Regions from separate parts of the Paenibacillus sp. NPDC058367 genome, predicted to be linked through region 3. Evidence: riboswitches for the same ligand, from Rfam matches in the RefSeq annotation. Region 3 holds a riboswitch; each other region holds the start of a gene.
What was found. Region 3 has a riboswitch for cobalamin ahead of ACFWMP_RS24970 (anaerobic ribonucleoside triphosphate reductase). Riboswitches for the same ligand answer to the same signal wherever they lie in the genome.
Positions count from the first base shown of each region.

Region 1 (8,404 bases), on a different contig from region 3:
TTTCGCTTCGATTGTCCTAGCACGACTCGTGCCTATCATTCCCCAAACAGCTGTTAACATCTACGCTGGAGCAGCTGGTCTGCCTTTTTGGAGCTATATTGCAGCTTCTGGCATAGGAAAAATACCGGGGATTGCATTATACGCTTTCCTCGGGGATCATCTGTTCCAGGACCCTGTAAGTGCGATTATTGCCATCATCGCCTATGTCGCTGTGCTAATTATCGCTGGACTGAGCTTGCGTCCGCGCTCTCAAGAAGCGAAGAATAACCGATAGCGAAAGAACTTATCGGTTACAAACTGGCAGGCAGTTAGTATTTGCTTTATAATTAAATTGTGATCTATTTAATTGCATTATGTGAATGGAGGGATATCAATGAGTGAACATCAGACTAACCATATAAATACCAAGACAGAAAAAGCAACCTTTGCAGGTGGATGCTTCTGGTGCATGGTCTCGCCGTTCGAAGAATTGCCAGGTATCATTAGTGTCGTCTCTGGCTATACCGGCGGTCATACAGTGAACCCAACCTATGAAGAGGTTTGTTCTGAAACGACAGGACATGTTGAAGCTGTACAAATTACGTTCAACCCAGATATTTTCCCTTATAGCAAGTTACTTGAGCTGTTCTGGCAGCAAATTGACCCTACCGACGCAGGTGGACAATTCCATGATCGCGGGACTTCTTACGGAACAGCAATCTTTACCCATTCGGAGGAACAAAAAGAACAAGCAGAAGCTTCCAAGGCAGCTCTGCAAGCAAGCGGTCGGTTCTCTAGTCCGATCGTAACCCCGATTCTCCCGGCAGCCACCTTCTTTCCTGCCGAAGAATATCATCAAGGTTACCATCATAAGAATCCAGGCCACTACAAACGTTATCGCAAAGGTTCTGGCCGAGAGGATTTTATCGAAACCCACTGGACACATAAAGAGGACAAACAAAGTTTGAAAGAACGTTTAACCCCTCTTCAATATGAAGTCACTCAGAACAGTGCAACAGAATCTCCTTTCCGGAATGATTTTTGGGATCACCATGGAGATGGTATTTATGTAGACATCGTATCTGGCGAACCGTTATTCAGCTCGCAGGATAAATACGATTCCGGTTGCGGCTGGCCAAGCTTCACTCGTCCGATCCGGGACTACGCTGTGAAGGAAAAGACGGATCTCAGCCATTTGATGGTTCGGACAGAAGTTCGCAGCAAAGTAGCGGATTCCCATCTAGGCCATGTCTTTGACGATGGTCCCGGAGAAAACGGTTTACGCTATTGCATAAATTCGGCGGCGCTACGATTTGTACCGAAAGAGGATTTGGAGAAGGAAGGATACGGGGAGTATCGCATACTCTTCCAGCCTGCCTAAACATCAATCCTCAGCACAAAAAAAAACGGTTGTCGTCCTTTTAGGATGACAACCGTTTTTTCTCTTAAAATATAAGAAAGTATAAGTTTCACGTTATACATTATTCTTATGCTTGTAGGGCTATTCTTTCTTTGAGTCCTCTGAGTCCTTATTAGCCTTCGAATTATCCTCTGAAATTTCCTCCTTAAACTCTGTTGCCGCAGGGATGGCTTGCTCTCTGTTCAGCTCCTTATTTCGCTGACGAATTCTCTCGGTCTGCTGCTCCCGACGCTCGCGAATATTTTTACGGGAAACTAATACAATAGCTAAAATAATGGCAGCCCCGATAAGTATCGGTAACGCTCCTGCAAGGATAACGACAATCCACTGAAACATAACAGATAACGCATTTAAGCTTCCTTTAAGAGCATCTGAAGCACGTTCCAGTAACGGCTCTTGCTCCTCCTTCTCCTTCACAGCAATGCTTTCATCCGTCTGATACACTCTCAATTCTACCGTAGAAAAGGATACATTCTGATTGATATAACGCATTCTACCTTTAATCTGCTCAATACTTTCTTGAATCGAACCAAGCTCGTTCGCGAAGGCGACCAGATCAGTGGATTTCGTCGCTTTTTTCATAAACTCTGTATATTGTGCTTCCATTAGCTGTTTTGCCTTCAAACGTGACTCCAGATCAACATACTCTTCTGAGACATCCTGACCTTGAATGCTGCGCTGTAGAGATTCGTGTTTTACTTGTTCTAATTTATTCAGAAAAGGTGAGAATCCGGAGGCAGGCACCTTAAGGATAAACGTCCCACCTTGCTCGTACTGCGACATATTTTCATTAAACTCAATAATATATCCATTGGCCATGGTTACTAAATTACGTATTTCAGTCTGTGCTTTTCCATAGTCTTCTACTTCCATGTTAAGATTCGCTTTATAGATCAGCTTCTTGTTCAAGCCCGCTACTACATCGCTACCAGTAAATCCTGCACTTGCTTGATCTGTATTTTCTGATGTGGAGCCCTTTACAGCCATATTCTCGCTGCCAGTTGCTTCTGCCTCAGGAGCTGCCGAAGTGCTTTGATCCGCTGTTGAGGCCATCGAGCTTTGCGATTGTACCTCTACTGCTGCGTCGTTACTCGTACTACCATTTTCTTTTGCCAAACTATCTGCCGCTGAATTTCTATCCGCTGAGCCACAACCCGCCAAGACTACCGTAAGAATTAATAAACATAAGTAATGCAGACCCCATTTGCGCATTCTCATTCCTCCAAAAATGTAATAGATACCGCTTGCACGGATCATAATATCGTTACGGAATGTCTTGTTCTAAGCAGATCTCTTCCGTCACTCTTTACTAAGACGTTCCAAAACTTGGAAGGTTGCACTGAAAAATGGAATTGTGTACAGTTTCTTATGAATTATGTTCTCTAAATAAAAAAAAGAGTCGCATTTCTGCAACTCTTTTAGTTCAAGCTGTTATTTTTCAAGCAAAAATCAACCTGGGTTAGAAGCGCTTTGTTTAATGGCATATACGCCATCTGGTAACGAACCGCTTAATAATCTCGCAATGTAAATATCAACATCATAACTAGTAGTGCCTACAAGAACTGAAGAACCCTGAACATTGGCATAGGTCTTCTCCGTAATCACACCAAATGAGTTATTCATAATCGGCGTGTATTCCATCCAAGCATAATTGTAAGGATTCACTGATGCAGTTGTCGTGTTACTGCCACCATAAGTATTAGACCATGATGAGCCACCAGTAATACCAGTACTTACAGCTGTTTGTTTTGCGGTTACACCAAAGCTTGTATTCGCGATATAGCCTTGAGATACTGAATAGCTAATGTTTAACAACGAATTTGCAGAAGCACTATTATATACAGGCTGAGAGATTCTTCTAGTCAAACCACTTCTAGTGACATATGAGACATAACCATTTTGCTGGTAGGAATATATCGTTGTTTGATAAGCATCTCTAGGTGCAATTACAGAAGCGTCATCAAAGGAAGAGTCCGTTATGAACAGGGGTATACTTGGTATCAGCCCCTCTTTAGCAGCTTCTAAAGCTTGACCTTGTGCAAGAATTTCATTGTACTCCTCTACTGAAATTTCTGACAATCCCGTAGCTGAGGCTTTGTAGACTTTTATGATTTCTGATTCACTTATTTGAGGAGCTTGGTCATTATGTACACCTTCTGCACCTGCATAAATAGGTAAGCACAAGATGAGCATTAAGGCAAAAGGGAATAGTAATAACTTTTTCAACATCTTCAACCTCCAATATTTCAGATTAGGAGCGGCCGTTCCCTATCGAAAATATTACCATATAATTCTTGTAATAATATAGATATTTAGAATTATTTTCTATTTTTAGGCATGTAAGTAATAAGTATCTTTTGTGCTTTTTTATAATTTTTTGTATAACTTTGTCACATTTCTGTTATCGAATAACCCATTTGCTTACAAGCACTTTATTTGGTACAATTACCACGTCTAAACACGTAAAAAAATACCAAAAAACCCTCTATTCATAATGAATGAGGGCAGAACACGGTTCTGTTCGGACAAGCTCCACCTTGTTGAACAGAGAAGTTTTTTAATAATGCTGTCTATTACTAAAAGGGGAGGTGTACCCTCATGGCAAAAGACGTAATTTGCGAAGTTAACTCCTGCACCCACTGGGCAGAAGAGAACAAATGCAGTGCTGATTCTATCTTTGTAGCTTTCCACAGCTCCCAAGAACCTACACGTGCAGAAGAAACAGATTGCAAGACTTTCGAAAGCAAATAAGGTGATGATTTGAAGGGACCCTCCACGGTTCCTTCTTTTCTTTTCTCATTCTATCAAGAATGAGAATTATTATCAAGTGGCTGAAATAAAAAGCCAGGGAGAAATTCCCCGGCTATGATTTATTGTATACCTCTTATGTTATTTGGAAGCACTAACTCCTGCATTTTCTCTTGCAATAGCGGCAGCCTTTACCATGTTACGAAGTGCATCTTCTGTCTCCTGCCAGCCACGTGTCTTAAGACCGCAATCCGGATTAATCCAGAACTGTTCAGGATCAAGCACCCGCAGCGCACGATCAATATTAGCTGTCATCTCTTCTACTGCAGGAACCCGTGGACTATGGATATCATATACACCAAGACCAATTCCTTTATCATACGCCTGCTCCTCAAAGCTAACGATCAGTTCCCCATGGCTACGTGAAGTCTCAATAGAGATAACATCTGCATCCATCGCTGAAATGGAGTCTATCATGTCATTAAATTCGCTATAGCACATGTGGGTATGAATTTGTGTCGTAGCCTTCACATGATTCGTCGCGATACGGAACGACTTCACCGCCCAATTCAAGTATGCCTCATGATCTTCAGCCTTCAAAGGAAGTCCTTCACGGATAGCCGGTTCATCTACTTGAATCATCTCTATGCCTGCATCCTCCAAAGCTTTAACTTCATGACGGAGCGCTAAGGCAATTTGATTCGCTACTGCTTCCCGACTAAGATCATCACGTACGAAAGACCAATTGAGATTTGTAACAGGACCAGTCAACATGCCTTTAACAGGAAGGGAAGTTAACGACTGAGCATAGACGCTTTCTTTTACAGTCATAGGCTGGATAAAAGCTATATCCGCATAAATAACTGGTGGCTTAACGCAGCGTGATCCGTAGGATTGAACCCAGCCATTGCTAGTAAATAAGTAACCATCCAACTTCTCACCGAAAAACTCCACCATATCGGTTCTTTCGAACTCACCATGCACGAGTACATCCAGACCCAGCTTTTCTTGGAAAGTGATTGCATCTGCAATCTGCTCACGAACGAACCCGTCGTAACGCTCTTGATTCCATACGCCTTTACGCCATTTCAACCTTGCCTGGCGCACTTCTACAGTCTGTGGAAAGCTTCCGATTGTTGTCGTTGGCAGAAGTGGCAGCTGCCACTTCTCCTGCTGCACCTTCAGGCGTTCAGCAAAAGGTAGGCTACGTTGGTCTGGTAAATCTGTAAGTCCGAGAACTTGCTCGGCCACATCCTTACGACCGCGTTCAGGAAGTGCACGGAAGGCAGTAAGGGCTTCACGACTGGCTGTCAACGCAGCAGCAGCTTCTGCTGTACCCTCTAAGGCTGCAGCAAGCAGGCCAAGCTCTCTAAGCTTCTCATCAGCAAAAGCTAAAGCAGCCTTAACGGTGGCCTTCAGCTTCACCTCACCCTGAACAGTAACCGGAACATGCAGCAAACTGCAAGAAGGCTGTAGAAGAAGACGGTCAAGCGGTACATGTACACTCAGCTTCTCGATTAGCTGCAGCTTAGCATCCAGATCCGAGCGCCAGATGTTGCGTCCGTCAATAATACCCGCTCCCAGCCACTTATCCTCAGGCCAGCCAAGACGTTCAATCGATGCCAGGTTCGCCCCGCCATCATGGACAAAATCAAGACCTAAACCTTGTACCGGAAGCTTGAACAGTGCCTCCAGCGGTTCAGCAGCTTCAAAGTAAGTCTGCAGAATAATATTTAATCCAGGCACGGATTCAGCAATTTCTGTGTAAATCGAGTTAAGTAAGGATAATTCTGATTCATTAATTCCTGTAACAATCGCTGGTTCATCAATTTGTACCCAGCTTACTCCTTCTTGCTTCAGTTCCTGCAACAGCTGAACGTAAACCGGAAGAAACCGAGCAGCAATCTTCGCAATATCCGCAGATGCAAATCCTTTTGACAACTTAAGGAATGTATAAAGGCCTAAAACCACAGGTTTACCCTCAATTCCCGCTTGGGACTTGGCAAAACGATAAGCAGCCAATGGTTTATTCTCGGTCAGACGCGGCGTTTGTGCACCGATCTCTGGAACGATGTAATGATAGTTCGTATTGAACCATTTAGTCATCTCGCAAGCGGTAGCCTCAGCATTTCCTCTAGCCATCGCAAAATAAAGATCAAGCCCAATATCGCCACCATCATACGCATAACGTGGAGGTACGATCCCGAACATTACAGCTGTATCTAGCACATGATCGTAGAACGTAAAATCATTTACCGGAATTAAATCAATTCCTGCCTCCTGCTGAGTCTTCAAATGCTGAAGCTGAATTCCTGTCATTTCAGTACGGAACGCTTCCTCATTTATTTTTCCCGCCCAGAAGGCTTCCAACGTTTTCTTCCACTCGCGGTTTTTTCCGATTCTTGGATAGCCAAGATTGCTTACTTTTACTTTGTTCGTCACTTTGCAGCTCCCCTTCTCCATCTTCTTATTTTGGACTCGATATCACTTGTATTCCTTTAAAAAAGAGCGCCCTTCCCTAAAAAAGTCAAAGGGAAAGACGCCCATAATATACCTATGGTTAACGTCTAACACCTTCCTATCCTCCGTAGGTGAAGCAGTGCTGTTGAAACAGGCAGGTCTCCTGGCTAGCGGTGTCAGCATCCTTAGCAGTCTTCCCAGCAGTAGTAAATTGCCAGTGACATATGTTGCTATGGACTCTTCCGTTACAGTGGCGGGACCGCATCGGCTTCAAACCGAATTTCCCTATTAAGCCTACCGAATTACTAATTTCCGGCAAGCACCTGTCTCCGATATTGTCAAGCTAAAACGCCTTCGGTGTCCTTATACGGACGGTAGGCGTTTATGCGAGAATTATAAGAAAGTATTTCGTGATACTTATACTTTCTTATCATCCATAAGCTAAAACGCCATCAGCATCTTTTTAAGGACGGTAAGCGTTTATGCGAGAATTATAAGGATAAAGTGAGTGTCTTAAATCTGATGTCATCATACGTGAAAGCCCCCGTCATCTGCAATAGATTACGGGGGCTTCTGTTATATCGATTCCTTATAACGGATTTAGAAAAACACGAAATATACTACTGCAGCAAGTACTATGCGATATATAGCAAATGGTAAAAGCTTAATCCGGTTGATCAATTTCAAGAAGAAACGCATCGATAATAGTGCAAATACAAAGGCACTGATAAAGCCTGCAATGAAGAACGGCAGGGCATCGATGGTGAAATATTGCCAGTTCTTCATCAGTGAGAGTAAACTGGCGCCTGCCATGATTGGAACAGCCATAATAAACGTGAAATCAGCAGCAGCGCGATGACTCATACCCAGAAGAACACCACCAGAAATCGTCGACCCGGAACGAGAAAATCCCGGCCACAAGGAGAAGCACTGGACCAGACCAACACCTAGCGCCTGCTTATATGTAATCTGATCGACACTCTCCGTTTGAATCTTCTTTGGTCCGAATAGATCTGCAATAATCATTAATACAGCACCGACTACTAGACCGATTAACACGGTGGATGTAGAGAATAAATGCTCGTCAATATAATCATTAAACAGAACCCCCAGCACACCTGCTGGCACTAAACCTACAAGCACCTGTGTAAGCTTCAGGTGGCCGCCTTTTTCAAGCTGTGGTTGTTGCTCGGTTACAGGATCCAACTGCTTGCGGCTGAAGCGCTTTAAGCCCAACAATTCAATGAACCTATTTCTAAAAATAACTACAACTGCTAATATTGACCCCAGCTGTATAACCACTTTGAACGTATTGGCCGTATATTGTCCAAATAACTCTGTCGATTTTAACCACATATCATCAACAATAATCATATGACCTGTGGAGGATACCGGAGCAAATTCAGTCAATCCTTCAACAATCCCCAAAATAATAGCTTTAATAATCGTTAATAGCTCCATTTGTTCTCCTCCTTTTAATCATAACTTTTAACTATAAGTCCTTCTCGGCTCAACCTTCGGTGTTCATTTTCCGGCTGCGCTTGCGGAAGAACAAATACCCAAGGATCACTACTCCACCTGCAAGAAGCACGTACACTACGTTGGAGTACATATCCATATACATGGCGATGTCTTCCCAGGACTCACCCAATGCCGCACCAATAAGCACCAGCAATAGATTCCATCCCAGCGTACCAATCGTTGTGAAGATCATAAACACTCCAAATTTCATGCCCGACATCCCTGCAGGGATCGAAATCAAACTACGCACTAGTGGAACCATCCGACAAAATAATA
Region 1 covers NZ_JBHXIZ010000003.1:424,840-433,243, forward strand. Annotated here, with positions in the region: gene ACFWMP_RS18780 (TVP38/TMEM64 family protein) at 1-274, shown strand, start outside; gene msrA (peptide-methionine (S)-S-oxide reductase MsrA) at 374-1,360, shown strand; gene ACFWMP_RS18790 (DUF4349 domain-containing protein) at 1,481-2,611, opposite strand; gene ACFWMP_RS18795 (hypothetical protein) at 2,849-3,628, opposite strand; gene ACFWMP_RS18800 (DUF1540 domain-containing protein) at 3,998-4,150, shown strand; gene metE (5-methyltetrahydropteroyltriglutamate--homocysteine S-methyltransferase) at 4,289-6,589, opposite strand; cobalamin riboswitch at 6,744-6,949, opposite strand; gene ACFWMP_RS18810 (undecaprenyl-diphosphate phosphatase) at 7,208-8,068, opposite strand; gene ACFWMP_RS18815 (DedA family protein) at 8,118-8,404, opposite strand, start outside.
Region 1: it holds a riboswitch for cobalamin, as region 3 does, so the genes downstream of both, metE (5-methyltetrahydropteroyltriglutamate--homocysteine S-methyltransferase) here and ACFWMP_RS24970 (anaerobic ribonucleoside triphosphate reductase) in region 3, are expected to answer to the same signal.

Region 2 (8,404 bases), on a different contig from region 3:
CTTCTCGCCTTGTTCAATCACACCTGTATCTTTATCGAATCCTAGCAGTCCAAACTCACCAACGATAACAGGGATTCCTTTAGCTACGAATGTGTTGTAAACGCTATCAAAAGTTTGGATGATATCGTTTTGTGTATCTTTTTCAAACGTGGTGTAACCAGCGATATTCACACTGAACGGCCAGAAGCCATAGTAGTGAACGGTCGCAATTATGTTCGGATCGTTAAGAGCTGTAATCGTCTTGTAGAGCTGATCCATTCTAGGTTGGGTAGGAGAAGTCTCTAATGAAGGTAGCACTAGCGGACGGACATCATTCTTTCCACCTGAGTTTCGAACGATCTGATGGAAGGAATTGTTGAGCTCTGCAAGCATCTGTTCCATCTTCGCTTCATCCTTACTTCCGCCATCTGTGAAACGAGGTTCATTAATACTTTCGAACATCAGCTTATCGGATTTATCCTTGAAGCGGTCCGCAATTTGAGTCCATGCTGCATTATAACGCGCCAGCGTTTCCTCATGCTTCTCTTCCATATGACTTACCCATAACCAGGAGTCGTGATGGACGTTAATCATTACATATAACTTGGCGTCCAGCGCCCAGCCTACAACTTCTTCGACACGGTCGAGGTAAGCTTTTTCAATAGTGTAGTTCGGTGCTTCGCCTATGTGTGAATCCCAAGTGATAGGAATACGGATACTTTTGTAGCCTTGTGCGGCGATTTTCTTAATCAGTTCTTGGGTCACACGCGGATTGCCCCAGGAGGTTTCATCCTCACCTGTAGCATCTAGAGTATTGCCAAGGTTCCATCCGGGCTGCATATCGTCTACATAGGATTGGATCTTACTCTTTGGTGCTGCCTTAGCTTGTTGCTCGTCCTTAGTGGCAGCGGCGGCAATGGATGAGAACAAAGAGAGCAGAAGAGCGGTGACAAGGGTCAATGATAAGAATGATTTCTGGATTCGAGTAGTCATTGAATTCTCCTTTGTAAGATCATTTTTGAGGATGCTTAAACCTGACCTTCCTTGGTACTTTGGTGCTTAGATGAACACGTACACCTCCATGAATTCGTTGTAAACGCTTACCAAATACCCTAACATAGAATAATTTCAACGAGTACCTTACTAATTTGTGGTAAATTCATATATGAATTAGTGATTTGCAGTGATTCCAAAGTTATGGAGGGCAATCCAGTGAGCAGATTTCATTACATAGGCTCGGCTACAGAGCTTCCGTTAGGAGAAAGAGGCAGTGTACCGTCAGTAATGACATATTATGAAGTGAAAAATTCCCCGGAGTATAAGAAACAAAGAGAGGCTCTGCGCCTGCAAGGCATAATTCCTTTGGATGACATCGCAGATCTGTCTCATTTAAGAGATGAGGACTGTCTTGTATACGACTCGGAAGAAGATGCAGCGGGTATTTTTATAGAGGAACTTGGGTATTGGAACGATGAGATTCGCAAGCATTTTCGGAGTCCGTATGTGTACCGGATTTCACCGAATTGGGGCGGTTTCTCTGTATCCCCTAAGCTAAAAGATACTCTACCGGGATCGTATAACGCCTCACTCAAGTGTTGTCGGGAGCTATTTAGGCTTATGACAGATTATGGGGTATCTGGTGCCGAGTTCGAGCTCTATACATGCTGGGCTGAGGAAGAAGGACTACCACGTAATAAAAAGTATGATCGAATCTTTGATTTGGCCTTTTTGTCACTGGAGGATGGTTTTGAGCTGAGAGAAAAAGAATATATTGTGGTTAGAATGATTTGATATTCAATAGGATTATCGCTAACTACTCGTTATACAAAAAACAAATATTGCATGACAAAAGCAACTATATTAGATATGATGAAGCATGAAAAATTAATATTAGCAATAGGTGCCAATTATGAATGTTTCGGAATTACAATCATAGATTGGTTAAATGGAAAGCGGGTGTGAATCCCGCGCGGTCCCGCCGCTGTGAAAGAGGAGTCCTTGCAAGGTGCCACTGGGAAACTGGGAAGGTAGCAAGGGTGATGATACTTGAGCCAGAATATCTGCCTGTTTCTAATACACCGTTAAACTCTACGAGCGATAGAGAGGTGTTTGATATAGTATATGCCTGCTATTGTTGCGGTTCACTATCTTAAACCTCTTGACGTTATGTTGAGTGGTTTTTTTGTAGTGCTATGAAAGTTTATTCTGTTTTTTAACATAGGAAGAGAAGGGAAGGGTTATGGAAACATGAAGAAAAATAAGTTTTTAGCTTGGTTACTTATTGTAGCAGTATTTATCACGACGTTCTCTACAAGTGTAATCCCGGCTCATGCGAATGAAGCAATTGCCGATAGTGCAGTTGTAACAACAGAGGTTGATCAAGCTCTAGTAGAGCAGATTAATGCGCTAGTACAAGAGCCAGATACAGAGAAGCCTACGATTTCAATAGAAGGTATACAAGATAAACAGGAAGTATCCAGTAAAGATGTAAGCTTCAAAGTAGTGGTTACAGACAATGTCTATAAAGACATTATTCCAGTAGTAAAGCTGAACCAAGTCGTTCTGTCAGCTACTAATGATGAGTACAAAGCATCTCTAAACCCAGGTAGTAACGTAATCGCAGTAACAGCTATAGATGGCGCAGGAAACAAAGCAGATAATGTAACCTATCAGGTTACTTATAAAATCACTGCTAAAGAACAGTTAGATAAAAGCTTGGCCTACATCGTTAACACCGTAAAGAATCCTTCATTTGGAACAGGTAGCGGAGAATGGTCGATTCTTTCTCTAGCACGTGCGAACTACAAAGTACCTAACGGTTATTACAATCTCTATTACAACAATGTAGCTACGCGAATAGCAACGATAATTAAGGATGGAAAACTCGACGCTAGTAAAAGCACAGAGAATTCCAGAGCCATTCTAGGACTTACCTCTATCGGAAAAGATATCACGAATGTTGCAGGTCATGATCTAAGAAATGCACTCGCTGATTATCAATATATTCAGAAGCAAGGGAACAACGGTCCCATATTTGCTCTGATTGCACTAGATAGTCATAACTATGAGATTCCAGTATTATTCCCTGATCCTGATGAGAAGGGAGTTATATATCAAAGCACAAGAGAAAACCTGGTTCAGTACATCTTAGATAGAGAAGTTAAAAAAGGTGCAGCAGATGCCGGGGGCTGGGCTTTAGGTGTAACCAAAGCCGACGTCGATATGACCGGGATGGCGATGCAAGCACTTGCGCCTTATTACGCAAAGGATCCTAATGTAAAAGCTGCCGTGGATCGGGCGATTGCATGGTTATCGAGTGTACAAAATGCTCAAGGCGGATTTACAAGCTGGGGAAGCACAAGCAGTGAGAGCATTGCACAGGTTGTTGTTGCCTTAACTGGCGTAGGCGTAGATCCGCACAGTGACCCTAGGTTTATTAAAGAAGGAAATTCACTTATAGATGCTTTACTTAGCTTCTCTGGGCCGGATGGTGGCTTCAAGCATATTCTCACCGGTAAAGTAGACGCTATGGCTACGGATCAAGGTACATATGCGCTCGTATCCTATGATCGTCTGATCAATAATAGCAACCGTCTCTATGACATGAATGATGTTCCATTTGAACAACCTACTACTGTTGTAGCCAAACAACAATTAAATAAAAACCTTGCCTATATCCTAAACACTGTAAAAAATCCGTCTTTTGGAACAGGTAGCGGGGAATGGTCGATTCTTTCTCTAGCACGGGCCAACTTCGAGGTTCCAAGTGGCTATTACAATCTTTATTATAATAATGTAGCTGCTGAAGTAGCTAAGCTAATGAAGGATGGAAAACTCGACCCTTCTAAAAGCACAGAGCATTCCAGAGCGATTCTAGGACTTACCTCGATCGGAAAAGATATCACGAATGTTGCAGGGTATGATCTAAGAAATGCACTTGCAGATTTTCAATATGTTCAGAAGCAAGGGCTTAATGGTCCCATATTTGCGCTGATTGCCTTAGATAGTCATAACTATGATATTCCTGTAGTAGAAGGCGTTACAGATCAAACCACAAGAGAAAAACTAGTTCAGTATATTTTAGAAAAAGAAGCACCAACTGGTGGATGGGCGTTATTTGGTACTAAAGCCGATACCGATATCACTGGAATGACGATGCAAGCACTTGCGCCTTACTATGCAAAGGATCCTAATGTAAAAGCTGCTGTGGATCGCGCGATTGCATGGTTATCAAGCACACAGAATGATCAAGGTGGATTTACAAGCTGGGGAAGCACAAGCAGTGAGAGCATCGCGCAGGTCATTGTTGCTTTAACTGGCGTAGGCATAGATCCGCACAGTGACTTAAGGTTTGTTAAAAAGGGAAATTCACTGATTGATGCACTGCTTACCTTTGCTGATCCGGATGGTGGATTTAAGCATATTCTCACCGGAAGAGTAGATGGGATGGCTACGGACCAAGGTACGTATGCACTTGTGTCCTATGATCGTCTGATTAATCACAGTAACCGTCTCTTTGATATGAATGATGTGGTAATTGAACAACCACCTGTACAACCAGAGGGTCCGAAAGAATTTCCGTTACCTTCTGGTGATAAGCCGGAAGTTGTAATCAATGATGATGCTCATGATTATATCGTTCCGATCAGCACAGGAGATAGCAACAAGGAAATAACGGTAGTTATTCCTAAAAGTCAACAATCGAAGGTTAGTGTTAGTTTACCTAATAACAGCGATCTTCCTCAGATTGAGGCTACCAAAGGTGACGTATCTGTAGTCATTCCTAAGGGTGCAAAAGTTACAAGTGGAAATGCCGCAGCGATTGAACTAATGTCACCTTTAACAGGCACAGAAGCTGCACTAAAAGATAGTCTGAATCAGATTATTTCCCAGGATAAGAAGCTGGAGAGCATTATTCAAGCTTTTTCTATGGGTGGCAGCGCAAGAGTAGAATTCAGTCAATTTATCACATTAACCTTTAAGGACCTTAAAGGAAAAGATGTAGCTTATATTCAAAATGGTGCACCTCATGCGATTCAAAAATTTGCAAGTGACGCCTTAGGTTTGGCAAGCGGCAAGTCAGAGTATGCCTACGATAATGGAAATGATTTAATCGTAAAAACCAATCACTTCACTGATTACATTGCGTACACATCCAGTGTAGTTCAGACACCTGGTGGCGACGGTGGTAGTGGCAATGGTGGAGGAACCACTCCATCGAAACCATATGTAACCCTATCCGTGGATAAGCTTACGATTAAGAAGGGATATGTTCTTCCATCTGTACAGGTAGAGCTACAATCTGGTGACACAGTGTGGTCTGTACTAGAAAGAGTGCTAGATAGCCGCGATATCGACTATAGATATTCTTGGAACAGTACATTTGGAAGTGTATATGTTGAATCCATAGCTGGTGATGGAGAATTTGACCATGGTAGCGGTAGTGGATGGATGTATAATGTGAATGGAAAATATCCTAATTATGGTGCATCTTCATATAACCTAAGTGCCGGGGATAGAATTCAGTGGCGTTATACTACGAATTTGGGTGTGGATCTAAATGCACCGATGCCAACTTTGAGCCCAACTCCAACCCCATCTGCTACACCAAAACCAAGTGGTACGCCAGCTCCAGGTGATATCGCTAAACCGGGTGACCCGAATGCGAGTCCATCGCCAACAGCGACTCCTAACGATATCAAGCAAGTGTATAAAGACGCCGATAAGATCTCATCCTGGGCGTTCTCAGCGATTGAAACAGCTACAGTAAAAGGGTACATCCAAGGTAACAATGGTCAGGTAAATCCGAAAGATCACATTACAAGAGCAGAATTTACTAAGATCCTAGTATCAGCATTGGAACTTGATATCAAGAGTGACAAAGGAATTACCTACAAGGATGTCGCTCTGGGAGATTGGTTCTATCCATATGTGAATGCTGCTCATAAAGCAGGGTTAATTACAGGCTTTAATAATGAATTTAAGCCAAATGATAAGATTACTCGCGAACAAATGGCAGCCATTATTGTCAGAGCATTATCAATCCCGGCTACGAAGCCTGGGACAGCTATTAAAGATATCAATACTGTGTCTGCGTGGGCAAAAGCAGATGTGGAAACCATTGTTGCCACCGGACTTATGTTAGGTGATAATAATCAGTTTAAGCCTAAAGAGCTTGTAACTAGAGAAATGGCAGCTGTTGTAGCTACTAGAACCCATGATTATAAGAGTGGCGACAAAGCAGTTAGTCCATATATTCAGAACACAGCAGCCTTTTTGCAAAAAACAGTAACAAACCCGGTCATCTCCTCGGTTGGCGGGGATTGGACAGTGTTCGGGCTGGCACGTTCTGGTGTGAAGGTTCCAGATAGTTATTACGCTAAGTACTATGCGAATGTAGAAGCCACCCTTAAAGAAAAAGCTGGGAAGCTGCATAGCGTAAAATATACGGAATATGATAGAGTTATTTTGGCATTAACTTCAATCGGCAAAAATATTGATAAAGTGGCGGGTTATAACCTACTGGAACCGCTCGCGGATTTTGATACTGTAATCAAGCAAGGCATTAATGGACCTGTGTTTGCCCTGATCGCACTGGATAGTAATCATTACGACATTCCAGTGGTTAAGGATGTAAAGACGCAGACAACTAGAGAGATGCTCATTGATTACATTTTAGGCAGAGAGATCAACAGCGGGGGATGGGCACTAGGCAGTAATGCTACTGAGGCCGATCCGGATATTACGGGAATGGTTATTCAAGGCTTGACCCCGTATTACAAAACGAATGCCAAAGTAACGGCTGCTGTGGATCGTGGAATTGCTTGGTTATCCAAAACGCAAACAGCAGATGGTGGTTTTGCAAGCTGGGAGTCTACGAACTCCGAGAGCATTGCTCAGGTGATCGTAGCTTTAGCTGGACTTGGTATAGATCCACATAAGGATTCCAGATTCATTAAAAATGGCCGTTCAGCGGTAGATGCGTTGCTTGGCTTTGCTGCACCTGAAGGTGGTTTTTATCACGTGAAGCAGGGTGGAGTAGGCAACGGAGGCGCGAAACCCGGAGAAGTAGATCTTATGGCTACGGATCAAGCGATGTATGCACTGGTTGCTTATGATCGGTTCGTTAAGGGTCAGACGAGTCTTTATGACATGACAGACGTTAAATAGAACTTTATTTAAAGAGATAAGCAAGGGTAGCGTGTATACCCTTGCTTATTATTTAAGGTGGGGAACTTAAGAAATGAACAAGAAAAAATGGCTAACAGCGATACTAATTATTGGTGTGTTGGCGATTGCCTTCTTTTGGGGCGGGAATTATCAGAAGAGCCCGAACAAGGTTGCGAGTAACAGTGTTGAGTCTCAAGTTGTAGAATCAGCCAATACGGCCTCCAATCAGAATGTTGATGTAGAGCCTACAACCTCAAGTGATGCCGAGACAACGGAGATAGCTCCTACAGCTACACCTGGTGAAACAGCTAAGCCTAAGCCCGTTGAAACGTTAAAACCAACTGAAGAGGTAACGCCAACCGAAACTGCGGTAACAGAGGTTGAAAAGCCGACTGCAACACCTAAATCGGATACACAGGCACAACCGACCGCAACACCGAAAGCGGCTAAAACGTCCGTGCCGGAAACGAAAGCGACGGCAAAACCAGTAATCAAACCGGATTCAAAAGTAGCGACAACAGAAACAAAGCAGGAACCGAAAAAGGATAAATTCCTTACCGATCCAGTGCCGAGCGGGAAACCTAAGCCCGTGGAATGGCAAGATGCAACGGTAGATAAGAAGAAGCAATTAACGGCTACTTTGTCCGTGTCGGCAGCAACGATTTTAGATAATATGGATATTTTCAATAAGGATAAGGTTGAAGTATTGCCGGCAGATGGTATCATTTATAAAGCGCAGAAGGTAACCTTTTATGAAGGTGAGTCTGTGTTTGATGTTTTGCTAAGAGAGATGAAGAAGAATAAAATCCATATGGAATTCAGTATGACTCCGATCTATAACAGTAATTATATTGAAGGCATAAATAATCTTTATGAATTTGATGCTGGAGAGCTTAGTGGATGGATGTACAAAGTAAATGGCTGGTTCCCTAACTACGGCAGTAGTCGTTATGTTCTCAAGGATGGCGATGTCGTTGAATGGGTATACACTTGTGATTTAGGTCGAGATGTAGGTGGTTATGTAGCCACAGGAGGAGCTCAGAAATAATGAAGGATAGCTTTTCTACCTTTCATCCGTTTGTGAATTTTCTATATTTTGTCGTTGTATTGCTGTTTAGCATGGTGTTCATGCATCCCATATTTCAGGTGATTGCCCTTATCAGTGCAGTAGTCTACTCCTTTATGTTAAAAGGAAAGAAAGCCGTTCGGTTTAATCTGCTGTACATGGTTCCTTTTCTACTATTTATGGCGATTA
Region 2 covers NZ_JBHXIZ010000009.1:160,589-168,992, forward strand. Annotated here, with positions in the region: gene ACFWMP_RS29635 (cellulase family glycosylhydrolase) at 1-972, opposite strand, end outside; gene ACFWMP_RS29640 (hypothetical protein) at 1,192-1,770, shown strand; cobalamin riboswitch at 1,861-2,061, shown strand; gene ACFWMP_RS29645 (S-layer homology domain-containing protein) at 2,227-7,149, shown strand; gene ACFWMP_RS29650 (DUF4430 domain-containing protein) at 7,223-8,197, shown strand; gene ACFWMP_RS29655 (energy-coupling factor transporter transmembrane component T) at 8,197-8,404, shown strand, end outside.
Region 2: it holds a riboswitch for cobalamin, as region 3 does, so the genes downstream of both, ACFWMP_RS29645 (S-layer homology domain-containing protein) here and ACFWMP_RS24970 (anaerobic ribonucleoside triphosphate reductase) in region 3, are expected to answer to the same signal.

Region 3 (8,404 bases):
AAAAAGAAACGAAAATAGTAGGCCTGTTGCGGGATCCGACATTTCGTAAAAAACAAAAAAATACCCACCAGCCGAAGCCAGTGGGCGGTTTTTCCCGGTTTTATGATTTTTTAAATAAGGGCTATAGCCAGCAGAGTGAACAAACTCAAGGTTAAGATGTCATTTGTAGCAAAAGGATTACCAAAAAAAGCTGAAGTGTGCACAGATCCGTTATGTTCCGTTCTTAAGTAAACATTATTTCTGTCCACATTTGTAATTACGCCTACGTGCTGTCTACCATCTTTAGTCAGAATCCGCACTCTTCTATTCATGTAGCGCAAGCAGCTGCAATAAGCATCCATCAGGAAACTCCCCCTCGCTCGTATTACTTTATTTTATGATGAGAGGTTACGCCGGTAACGGCCAGCAGCGCCCAAAACTTCCGGCTCGACAAATTAACTTTCCAGTTCACTTTGTAAGGTTAACTGTCTTACTTGCTCTTTCTTGCCGTTTACGAGTACTACCACTGTATTGTCATTGTTGCCCTGATTCGCTGTTTCCTTCTTTTTCAGCCCTAGGTACTTTGCAATCCCGATCACATGGCTATCAATGATTGCTTGGATAACCACATCTTTTTTGAGTTTGGCAGCGTCGGTTGCCACATCCAAAAATAAATTCTCCGTGAGTACTGCAGGCATGTTGCTCTCACGCACCACGTGGTTTTTTGCCTTTTGGCCCCGGTCGTTGGGGACTCCATTACAAGCGGAAAAGACACTCTTTCGGTAGAAGAATGGTAGAAGAAACAAAAAAGCGCGACTCCCCAAACTTCAAGAATCCGCGCCAAATATGGTTTTTTGGGATGCTGGTGAAGGGAATTGAACCCCCGGCCTACGCATTACGAGTGCGTTGCTCTACCCCTGAGCTACACCAGCTTAAGGCTGATTTTTCTGTCAAACAAAAAATATTATACAACTTTCAGCCAGAAACGCAAGCCTATTTCTCCCTATTTCCCTACTCTCCCGAACTGCTATTCCACCTGTAGTTTACGCTCCACAGACTCCAGCTTTCCACGGCTAGTGGAGGGTTTATCGCGGCGGTCGTCTATTTTAAGTGAGGTAGAGACACGCTCTGCACCTGCGGCAAAAGGAGACTCGTGCAGCGCTTCGACTGCAGCAAAAATACGCTGAAGAGGCCCTTCGATGATTGTACCCATGGATGTAAGCTCATAAGTAATCCCTTCTACCGTCTTCAGCACTCGCTGCATATCCGCAACATAGCTGCTAAGGCTCGTACTACCTGTTCCAATCGGAATAACGGTTACTTCAGCAATAGGCATGGGAATACCTCCTCGGAATTTTAAAGTATGTGTCTCCTTCTATTGTAACAACTCCACCGCTCTCCCACAAATGATCTCAGCTTTATTATGCCCCTTCTTCTTTCCCCAAAATTCTCCGAAATATGACTTTCGCCACAAGTATTTTTTCTAACATGAATTCTAGGGTCATCTGCACTACATTTATGGACTCTTTGTGGCATCTTTTCGGACAATTTATGAATCATTTTTCATATGCCTGTGGATCAATTGTGGATTACTTATGGACAGCCTGTGGATCATTTGTGGAGTACTTTTGAAGAACCCGCTCCCCACGCGGGTTTTCTAAAAAACTATTTACAAACACAACATCTTGGGTTATTTTTATCTAACGACAACAAAATATAGTGGAGACAGGCGCTTTGATCCTTTATCGGAATTAGAGCTTAATAGGGAAGTACGGTGAAAATCCGCTGCGGTCCCGCCACTGTAACCGGATGCCCCTTACAAGCTTTTTTAAGACGGGCAGATCTCCTGGCAGAAGCCACTGAGGGGTAAGAGCCCCCTTGGGAAGGCGCTGAGAGGTCCTACGGAAGCCAGGAGACCTGCCTGTTTCGACGACACCAACTATGAGTGCCTGCGAGGAACAGGAACGGTGTCCGCATGCGGTCATCTTCTTAGAGACCACTGCAAATATCTGTGTGGATATTTACATAACGCATCGGGCATTTTCTGCCATCCTCGCTAGAGGATGCTTTTTTTATGAGATCACAATGAATATACGGCCGCTTATGCGGCCCCACTTCTTAATGATAGGACGATAGACTGAGAGGAGAGCTATACAATGACGTTGTTGGAGAGACAATTTAACGGTACAACAAATGCACGAGAAGTTCTTTTAGAAGAGCTCATTGATTTAGGACGCGATATTATCGACAGCCGGGATTTGGACTTGCTGCGCGAGAATGCCAATTTGAACGGAGAGAGTTTCTCCGGTAAAATGAGCAAGTTCGGCAGTGAATATTCAAAATGGTACGCCCGCAACTTTACGATGCCGCCGCAGCTAGTGCAAGCCATTGATGACAATGTCGTCTATGTGCATGATCTGGATCAATACGCAATCGGAACGACTAACTGCATTTTTATCCCGTTCGATAAGCTTCTCCGCGAAGGCTTCAACACCGGCAACGGCAGTGTTCGTCCTCCGAACTCCATAATGACAGCTATGTCACTGGTAGCAATTATTTTTCAATCCCAGCAAAATGCTCAATATGGCGGCGTATCCGCCAATAAACTCGACTATGATCTGGCACCTTATGTAACCAAATCCTTCGCTAAGCTGTTCCGCAAGGGTCTGGATTATTTTGATGAGGGACAAGCTAATGATTCTTTGGGCGAGATTACAATGAGCCGGATCGATCTGGCGGAGTTATATCCAAAAGCGTTTCGTTTTGCACTAAAGGAAACCGAAATCGAAACCCTGCAAGCGGCTGAAAGTATGGTACATAATCTCAACACCATGTCCAGCCGATCCGGTGGGCAAATTCCGTTTACCAGCATCAATTATGGTACTTGTACTTCACCAGAAGGTCAGCTTGTGATCAGCTCCCTGCTAACAGCAACGATGAACGGACTTGGCAGCGGAGAAACACCTGTGTTCCCGATTCAAATCTTCAAATGCAAGCAAGGAGTCAATCAACAGCAAGGTGATCCTAACTATGAATTGTTCCTAAAAGCGGCGGAATGTTCTGCACGCAGACTATATCCGAACTTCGCTAATCTGGACGCTCCGCTCAACTTGCAGTATTATGATCCAAGTGATCCTGATACGGAATTTGCTACAATGGGCTGCCGCACCCGAGTGCTCGGTGACCGTTTTGGGCGTAATCATTGCTCCGGGAAGGGCAACCTTTCCTTTAATACACTGAATCTGGTTCGGCTCGGTCTGGCACACGGCACAGTAACAGGCCGACGTACCGTCGCAGATGAAGCTGGCTTCTATGAGGATCTAAACCACTATATGGATATTGCGCTGGAAGGACTTCTTCATCGGTTCCACATCCAAAGCGCGCAAAAAGCTAAAGCATCCGATTTCATGATGCGAGAAGGCGTCTGGGAAGGCGGCGAAAATCTCGCTCCTGAAGACTCTGTAGGCGAACTGCTGAAGCATGGTAGTCTGTCGCTTGGCTTCATCGGTATGGCGGAATGCATGAAAGCCATGTACGGCAAACACCATGGCGAGCATATGGAAGTCCATGCCAAGGCTGTGGCTATCGTGCGTCACATGCGGGAGTATTGCGACCTTAAAAGTGAGGAACTTAATCTCAACATTACCTTGTTCGCAACACCAGCAGAGGGCCTGTCCGGCAAATTCACCAAGATTGATCGCAAGGTACTGGGTTCTATTCCGGGCGTAACTGACCGTGAGTATTATACGAACTCTTTCCACATCCCTGTATACTACGATCTAGGTGCTGCTCAGAAGATCAGCTTGGAAGCTCCTTTCCATGAATACTGCAATGCCGGGGCTATTTCTTATGTCGAATTAAATGGCAATGCCCGCAGCAATCCATCTGCTTTTATCAAAATCATTAAATATGCACTAGAACAACAGGTCAGCTACTTCAGCATTAACCATCCGATTGACCGCTGCTCCAGCTGCGGATACGAAGGCGTAATTGGGACAAACTGTCCTTCCTGCAACGCACATGAGAATGACGTGCACATCCGTCGTTTGCGCAGAGTTACAGGTTATTTAACTGGCGACTATCAGACCCGCTTCAATGCCGCCAAACAAGCCGAAGTACGGGATCGCGTTAAGCATCTATGAATATTTGCGGATACTATCCGGAGTCGATTAACGAGGGAGAGGGCATGCGGGCCGTCCTCTTCATCAGCGGCTGCCGTCATCGTTGCCCGGGATGCTTTAATCCCGAGACATGGAACTTTAAATATGGAGAAGCCTTCACCTTAGAACGTCAACATGAAATCATTGCAGAAATCGCCGCTAACCCTTTGCTGGATGGTCTAACACTGGCAGGCGGCGATCCTTTTTTCTCGGCAGAAGAGGTACTTGGGTTCATTCATGAGCTTCGCGCCGTGCTCCCTGGCTTCCCCATCTGGATTTACAGTGGTTATACGTATGAGGAACTAACCGCCCTTCCCGGTTCGCCGGAGTGGAATCTACTTACACAGTGTCAGGTATTAATAGATGGACGTTTTATAGAAGAATTGAAAGATACTACACTTCCTTACCGAGGAAGCTCTAACCAACGCATAATCGACATTCCGGCCAGTACGAACGGCTCGGAGGTCTTTCTGTGGCAGCCTACTGCGCTATAATATATCAATTTTTGATATTCAAAATTAATCCAAAATAAGAAGGGATGAAATAACCATGCCACAATTCGTAGTAAAACCAGATAATCGCCAACTGGCTTTTGATGAGAAGCGCCTTTCCGTATACGCCGACCGTATCTTAGAAGGTCTTGATCAACTAAATAAAGAAACATTGCTGCGGGGAGTAATTTCCAAACTGCGTCGTGACTCCGTAAGCGGAGAAGAAATTAGCAATGCCTTCACCATGAGTGCTCTAGAGCTTGTAACGAAAGAAGAGCCTACTTGGAAGTTTGCAGCTGCCCGTGCCCTTCTGACTACCCTTTATAAAAAAGCAGCCGTTCATCGCCGCTATAAAGCTTATCCAGAAGAGCCTTACGGTGAGCTGTACCCGCTAATTACGGATCTCGTAAAAAAAGGAATCTATCGTGAAGAGCTTCTAAGTCATTACACCAAAGAACAAATTATCGAACTAGGTGGGTGTATCGATTATACACGCGATCTTTTGTTTGACTATATCGGTCTGCTTACGCTATCCGACCGTTATTTGGCGCATGATTTTGACGGCCGTGTAATGGAGCTTCCACAAGAACGTTATATGATTATTGCTATGTACCTGATGCACCGTGAACCAGCTGAGAAACGTCTTGAGCTTGTAAAAGAAGCTTACTGGGCTATGAGCAACATCTACATGACAGCTGCTACCCCTACAATGTCCAATGCCGGCAAAAAGGTCGCTGGACAGCTATCCAGCTGCTTCATTGATACGGTAGACGATTCCCTAGAGGGTATCTTTGATTCCAATACAGACGTAGCGCGCCTTAGCAAAATGGGTGGCGGTATCGGCGTCTACCTTGGTAAAGTACGGGCACGGGGTTCGGATATCCGTGGCCATAAGAACACTAGCTCCGGCGTAATTCCTTGGATTCGCCAATTGAACAATACAGCAGTCAGTGTAGATCAACTTGGAACACGTAAAGGTGCTGTCGCTGTCTACCTTGATGTATTCCATAAAGATATTCTCGCTTTCCTCGATCTTAAACTAAATAATGGTGACGAGCGTATGCGTGCACATGACGTATTCCACGGTGTAACCCTGCCGGACTTGTTCATGGAAGCCGTTGAATCACGCAGCCACTGGAACCTCTTCTGCCCACATGAAGTGAAGAAGGTTATGGGCTGGACGGATGAGAACGGTCGTCCGCTTGGTCTGGAAGACTTCTACGATGAAGAGCTTGGTAAAGGCACTTTCCGTGAAAAATATGCTGAAGCTACAGCCAATTTGGAATTGTCCCGTATTACCGTTCCTGCGATCGACATCATGAAACGGATTATGAAATCACAGCTTGAAACAGGTACTCCATATATGTTCTACCGTGATACGGTTAACCGGACGAACCCGAACCGTCACCAAGGTATGGTCTTCTCTTCCAACCTGTGCACAGAAATTATGCAGAATCAATCCGCTACCGTTATTGAACAGGAAGAATTAGTAACCAAAGATGGCAAGACCCGGATTGTTATCTCCAAAATCCCTGGCGATTTCGTAGTCTGCAACCTGAATTCGATTCACTTGGCACGTGCGATTCCAGCTGGTGTGCTGGAAAGACTTGTACCTATCCAAGTACGTATGCTGGACAACGTAATCGACATTAATAATATTGAAGTTCTGCAAGCACAATACACGAACAGCCAATACCGCGCAGTCGGTCTCGGCACATTCGGCTTGCATCACCTATTGGCACTCAAGGGCATTCGTTGGGAATCTGATGAAGCCGTAGAATATAACAACCATTTGTATGAACACATCAACTACCTGTTGGTACGTTCGAGCATGGAGCTTGCCCGTGAAAAAGGCCGTTATCCGAAGTTCGCCGGTTCCGATTGGGAGACAGGTGCATACTTTACTTCACGTGGCTACGTTAGCGGTGAACAAGAAGGTAAATATGTAACCACTGAACAATGGCGCGAGCTGCAAGAAGAAGTGGCTAAAGACGGTGTTCGTAACGCATGGATGTTCGCGATTGCACCGAACGGCTCCACATCGATTATTGCCGGCTCCACAGCCAGCATTGATCCTTTGTATGAATTGCTTTCCTATGAAGAGAAAACAACTTACAAGATCGCTAACCCAGCACCGGATCTGTCCGACAAGACGATTTGGTACTATAAAACTGCGTTTACAATTGACCAAAACTGGTCGATCCGCATGGCTTCTGCTCGTCAGCGTCACGTCGATCAAGGCCAAAGCTTTAACCTGTATGTTCGTCCTGACATCAAGGCTACCGAGTTCCTTGAGCTGCATCTGAACGCCTGGAAGGGCGGATTGAAATCAACTTATTATGTGCGTAGCCGTGCTTTGACAATAGAAGAGTGTGATTCTTGCGCTAGCTAAGAGTCTTACTGCTTTAAAAAATTTGGTGATTTAATCGTAACTGCGAGAAATGTTTGGGCTTCCGGTCGCTGTTATCCTCAGATTTCTTGATCTATACCGTCTTCGCGGTAGAAATCCGAGGATAGCATATGCTTTCGATGCGAGCTTTCCTACGGAAAGCTTTCGGGCGAACGCTATCGCTCCTACAGCTCCAAACTTTCTCTCCGTTACTTCATCAACCTAATTTAATTAAAGATCAGACAAGACGAATTACCAGCGCAAAAAAATGGAGGGAAATTAAATGCAACTACAAAAGATTTTTAACACTGAAGCACCCAACCAATCCACACGCATCATCGACGGTGAGTGCTCAGGTATTCTGAACTGGAACGATATTCGCATGCCGCATATGTACAAGCTGTACAAGGTGCTGCTGCTGAATCACTGGATCGCGGATGAAATCCCAATGTCCAAAGATGCGCAACAATTCCCTATGCTCGATGCTGAGGAGCAACGCGTATTTAAGATCAACATCTCCCTGCTCGCCGTGTTAGACTCGATGCAGACGATGTTCGTAAGCGACGTGAAGCGTTATTTTACTGACTCTTCTCTAGAAGCTATCTCTGCCATTATCGGACAACAAGAAGTGGTGCATAACCAATCCTATTCCTATGTTCTTTCCTCTATCGTGTCGGAAAGTGAGCAGAAAGAAATTTTTGAATATTGGAAAAAAGACCCTGTCCTGCTGGAACGCAATCAGTTTATCTCTGATATTTATCAAGAGTTCCGTGATAACCCTACGAGACAAACCTTTTTCCATGCGCTGGTAGCCGATCTCATCTTGGAAGGAATTTTCTTCTACAGCACCTTCGCCTTCTTCTACAATCTGGCCCGTGACCAGAAGATGATGGCGACCAGCCAAATGATCTCTTATATCCAACGTGACGAGAATCAGCACTGCTATTTCTTCGCAGAAGTATTTAAGCAGCTGCTTGTAGATTTCCCTGAGTTGAACACTAAAGAGAACATGGATTACGTGTATCGTACGATCGACCGCGCGGTAGAGCTTGAAACCAACTGGGCTTACTACACCCTTACTAATGTCCGCGGTATTGATCTTAACGAGCTTAGTGACTACATCAAATATACAGCGAACAAGCGCTTAACCTTGATGGGTATGGAAAAAGCCTACCAAGGCGTTGATGTTAACTGTATGCCTTGGATCAAACCTTTCTCCGATGATGCGCTTAATGCCACCAAAACCGACTTCTTCGAAGCTAAATCCCGTAACTACGGTAAGGTTGGCGACGATAACGGATTCGACGATTTGTAAGACCGGATTATAACGAACCCTATATAAAAAAAAGGCCATTCTCTACTTTCACAGTGAGATGGCCTTTTTA
Region 3 covers NZ_JBHXIZ010000005.1:375,535-383,938, reverse strand. Annotated here, with positions in the region: gene ACFWMP_RS24990 (hypothetical protein) at 111-341, opposite strand; gene ACFWMP_RS24985 (N-acetylmuramoyl-L-alanine amidase) at 435-692, opposite strand; tRNA gene ACFWMP_RS24980 (tRNA-Thr) at 840-911, opposite strand; gene ACFWMP_RS24975 (MTH1187 family thiamine-binding protein) at 1,007-1,315, opposite strand; cobalamin riboswitch at 1,690-1,918, shown strand; gene ACFWMP_RS24970 (anaerobic ribonucleoside triphosphate reductase) at 2,136-4,121, shown strand; gene nrdG (anaerobic ribonucleoside-triphosphate reductase activating protein) at 4,118-4,633, shown strand; gene ACFWMP_RS24960 (ribonucleoside-diphosphate reductase subunit alpha) at 4,689-7,022, shown strand; gene ACFWMP_RS24955 (ribonucleotide-diphosphate reductase subunit beta) at 7,303-8,334, shown strand.